One region of the Luteibacter sp. CQ10 genome, then DNA from elsewhere that is predicted to be linked to it. Evidence: predicted binding sites of a transcription regulator. Region 1 holds the regulator's gene; the other holds the start of a gene.
The links. The regulator FliA, encoded in region 1, starts transcription of late flagellar genes. The targets are predictions, from matches to a motif close to TAAAGTTTNNCNNNCNNNGGCCGATAA.
Positions count from the first base shown of each region.

Region 2: JNG39_RS12595 (methyl-accepting chemotaxis protein) is a predicted target of FliA. The motif match lies at 1,328-1,354, and genes of this name have one in related genera.

Region 1 covers NZ_JAEUYM010000001.1:326,155-328,353, reverse strand. Annotated here, with positions in the region: gene JNG39_RS01600 (protein phosphatase CheZ) at 1-450, opposite strand, end outside; gene cheY (chemotaxis response regulator CheY) at 460-861, opposite strand; gene JNG39_RS01590 (RNA polymerase sigma factor FliA) at 919-1,650, opposite strand; gene JNG39_RS01585 (MinD/ParA family protein) at 1,647-2,199, opposite strand, start outside.
Region 2 covers NZ_JAEUYM010000002.1:854,666-856,864, reverse strand. Annotated here, with positions in the region: gene JNG39_RS12595 (methyl-accepting chemotaxis protein) at 1-1,263, opposite strand, end outside; gene JNG39_RS12590 (histidine phosphatase family protein) at 1,423-2,028, opposite strand; gene JNG39_RS12585 (DksA/TraR family C4-type zinc finger protein) at 2,063-2,199, opposite strand, start outside.

The sequences.
Region 1 (2,199 bases):
CATCTCGCCCAGGCCGATGTCGCAGTTCTGCGCGAAATCGCCCACGCGTACGGCGAGAGCGCGCGCGTTCGGGGCGAACGAGGGGTCGGCCACGTCGAGCACGAGCACGTCGTCGGCTTCCTTCGCCAGGGCCTGCGCCTGCGGACGCAGCTTTTCGCTGAAGTCGAGCGTGCGGTGCGCGGCTTGCGAACTCATCTCGAGCACGTCGCGCAGATGCTTGCGCGCGTCGCCCATGTTGCCCGGGTTGCCGTCGTGCGAAATGTCGGCCGCGAGGCGGCGGGCGGATTCGTGCAGGTCGCGGGCGAGATGGCCCAGCGCGAGGAACAGATGCTGCTCGCGGCTGCGGATCAGGCGGTCCAGCGCCTGTTCGAAAGCGGTGGAATCGTCGGCGTCGAGCAACTCGCGCAGTTCGGGGGCCACGTCCTGGCCGGCGGAAATCGTCGTGTTCATGCCTGCTCCTTAGCCCGCCGCCGCGGCGAGACGTTCGAAAATCTTGTCGAGTTTTTCCTTCAGCGTCACCGCCGTGAACGGCTTGACCACGTAGCCGTTCACGCCGCTCTGTGCGGCGGCGATGATCTGGTCGCGGTTGTTCTCGGCGGTGACCATCAGCACCGGCATCGCCTTCAGGGCGGCGTCGGCGCGGATGGCGCGGAGCAGGTCGATGCCCGTCATGTTGGGCATGTTCCAGTCGGTGACCACGAGGTCGAACGGCTGGGAGCGAAGCAGCGCGAGCGCCGCGTTGCCGTCTTCGGCTTCCTGGATCAGGGTGTTGGTGAAGCCCAGCTCCACCAGCAGGTTCCTGACGATGCGCCGCATGGTGGAGAAATCGTCCACCACGAGGATTTTCATGTTCTTGTCCAAAACGTCTCTCCGCCTCTACTGCGCGTTTTCTTCGACCGGTGACGGCACCGGGTGCCGTCAGGTTCTTTCTTTCCAACCCGACATGCGCGCGCGGAGTCGAATGAGGGCCTGGCCGTGGATCTGGCACACCCGCGATTCGCTCACTCCCAGCACCGCACCGATTTCCTTCAGGTTGAGCTCGTCATCGTAGTACAGCGACATCACCAGCTTTTCGCGCTCCGGCAGCCCGTCGATGGACTGGGCCAGCGCATCGCGCATGCCCTCCTGCTCGAACAGCCCGTCCGGCCCCGTGGCATCCGGGTCGGCCACGTCGATCGCCGCGCCCTCGTCGCCCTCGGGCGCCGTCAGGCTCAGCAACCGGGCGCTCGCCGCGTCGGCCAGGATCTGGTTGTACTCCATGGCGTCGATGCCCAGCCGCTTCATCACTTCCACGTCGTCGGCGTCGCCACCCGTCTCGTTTTCGATCTGCCTCGTTACCTCCGCCACCTCGCGCAACTTCCGATGGACCGAGCGCGGGGTCCAGTCCGTCTTGCGCAGTTCGTCCAGCATCGCGCCCCGTATGCGGATGCCCGCATAGGTCTCGAAACTGGCCGCGCGAGTCGGCGAATAATTCCTCGCGGCCTCGAGCAGTCCGATCATCCCGGCCTGCATGAGGTCGTTCGCGTCCACGCTCGGCGGCAGCCGGCCCATCAGGTGATAGGCGATCCGGCGCACCAACGGCGCGTGGGTCCTGACCAGTTGATCCGCCGGAACCTTAGTGATTTCAAGGTATTCGCTCGCGACGCTCACAACGGCAGCCCTCCTCCCAAGTGGGTGCGGTCGGCGAAAAAGCCGATCCGTCCCTGTGCCCGGGGCTCGGGTTCACCCCATGTATCGACCGACCTGGCCAGATTCTTGAATCCGACCGCCGATCGGCTGCTCGGCCAGGCGTCGACCACCGCCGACTGGCGGCGGATGGCCTGGCGCAGGTATTCGTCGTGCGGCACCATGCCCATGAAATCCAGCGACACGTCGAGGAACCGGCTGGTCACGCGCGAGAGCTTCTCGTAGAGCGCCCGGCCCTCCTGGGCGTGGCGCACCATGTTGGCGACGATGCGGAAGCGGTTCACCCCGAATTCCCGCGAGAGCACCTTGATGAGGGCATAGGCGTCGGTGAGCGAGGCCGGCTCGTCGCAGACCACGATCACCACCTCGTCGGAGGCGGCGGCGAACATCGACACGCTGTCGGAGATGCCGGCGGCGGTGTCGACGATGAGGTATTCGGGTGCCAGCGGGTATTCGTCGAACGCGCGGATGACCGCGGCATGCTCGATGTTCGGCAGCTGGGCCATGCGCCGC
Region 2 (2,199 bases), on a different contig from region 1:
GGCCCGCACCGCGTCGTCGCCTGCGTCGATGAGTCCGCGGATATCGCGCGCCGCGGCGGCGCAACGCTGCGCGAGCCCTCGCACCTCATGGGCCACCACCGCGAAACCGCGTCCGTGCTCGCCCGCCCTCGCCGCCTCCACCGCCGCGTTGAGCGCCAGCAGGTTGGTCTGGAAGGCCACCTGGTCGACGAGGTCGAGAACCTCGGTCATCCGCTCGCTGGTGCGCTGGATCTCGCGCATGTTCCCGATGGCGTCCATCGCCACGCGATGGCCTTCGTCGGTCATGGCGCGCGTTTCGGTCACCGCCGCGTGCGCCGCGTTGGCATGGCCGAGGCCGCCGGACACGGCGTGGGCCATGTCGTCCATCGAGGCGGAGGTGTGGCGCAGGTGCTGTGCCTGCGTACGGGTGCGGTCGTTCAGCGCGTCGTTGCCGCGGGCGATGCCCGTGGCCGCATGCGCCACATGGTCGGCACGATGGCGCACCTGGGTCACGACGTTGCCGAGCTGCGCATCCATCTCGGCCAGCGACGTGAGCAGCGCGCCGATCTCGTCGCGGCGGCCCACCTCGATGCGCGCGCCGAGCGAGCCGCCCGCGATGGCGGCGGCCACGTCGATCGCCTGGCGCAGGCGGCGGCCCAGCGAGCGGATGATCGCGATGTCCATGAGGCTGGCGATGACCAGCGCCAGCACCAGCAACACGGTGGAAACGACCGCGCCGTGCCGGACGTCGGCATGCTGCGCCTCGGCCTGGGCCCTGCCGCCGTCGAGCGCCAGCGCGAACAGGTTGGAGAAATCGCTCTTGAGCGGTCCGACGGACGATTGCACGTCGTTGGAGAGCTGCAATTGCGCCAGGTCGAACTGCTCGGCCTTGAGCAGGGCGAGCACGTCGTCGATCGCCTTGTCGGCCGCCTTGCGGTGTTCGGCGGCCAAGGCGACGAGCTTCTTCTGCGACTGGCCCAGGCCACTGGCTTCGAGCGACTTCCATTGCTTGTCGATGTCGTGCCGATCGCTTCCGATCGCCGTCACCGCGTCATCCACGGCGGAAGGCAGGCGCATCAGCGTGGCGTGCACGAGGGCGTCGAGCAGGTCGTTGTAGTCGTTCTGGATATGGCCGACATCGGCCACGGGCGCCAGCGTGTCGCCCACCACCGACTGCAGGCGTCCGTTGGCGGTGCGCAGTTGCACGCCGCCCACGATCCACAGGATGAGCAGGAGAACGATCGTGCCGGCCAGGCGGGCGAGAAGCCGGGCCCGCAAAGTCATGAGGGGGAGACGGGGTCGGGGGAATCGCATGGCGCGCTCGCGAGGAGGAACGGGGGATGCCTCGCTGTCGGCCACGAATTCGGCAACTTTAGACCGTCATCGCGTAAAATATTTTTTATTATCAATGACTTCAAGATGTCATGAAGTCATGCTCGCGGGTCAGGCGTCCGCCAGGTCGGCCACTGCGAGGTTCCAGCGGTCGAAGGTGAAACGGCCGTCGCGCAGCATCAGCGGCGTGTAGCCGCAGTTGCCATGGCGATAGTCGACGGCATTGCCGCCGCCGAGCGCGGACAGCGTGGCGCTGAGGCACTGGCCATGGGTGAGCACGGCGATGCGGCGATGGGGCAAGGCGCGCGCATCGTCGAGGGCCGGCAGCATGCGGGCGGCCACCTCGTGCAGGGTTTCGCCACCATCGGCGGCCGCCGACGGGTCCACCGCGCGAAGCACCTGCATCCAGCGCGGATCCTCGGCCATGGCCTCGGCCACGAAGCGGCCTTCGAGCGTGCCGAACGAACGCTCGACGAGACGCTCGTCGGTGCTGATCGAACAGCCTGCCCGCTCCGCCGCGATCTGCGCCGTGCGCAGGGCGCGAGGCAGGGTGGACGACACGATGTGCGTCACGCCCAGTTCGGCCAGCGTGCGGCCCAACGAGCGGGCCTGCGCGAGGCCAGCGTCGGTAAGGGGGCTGTCCGCCCTGCCCTGCGCGCGTCCGGCGACGTTCCACTCGGTTTCGCCGTGGCGGGCGAGGATCAGGTGTTCGAGCATGGGGATTCCGACGCGGGGGAAGCGTCCATTGTACTCAGCGCAACTGGCTGTCCTTGCTGCCGCGGCGGTTGTACCCCGCGAACGTGGCCTCCTCACGATCGGCCGCCTCCTGGCAGGCCACGCACAGGCGCACCCCCGGCACGGCCTTGCGCCGGGCCTCGGGGATCGGTG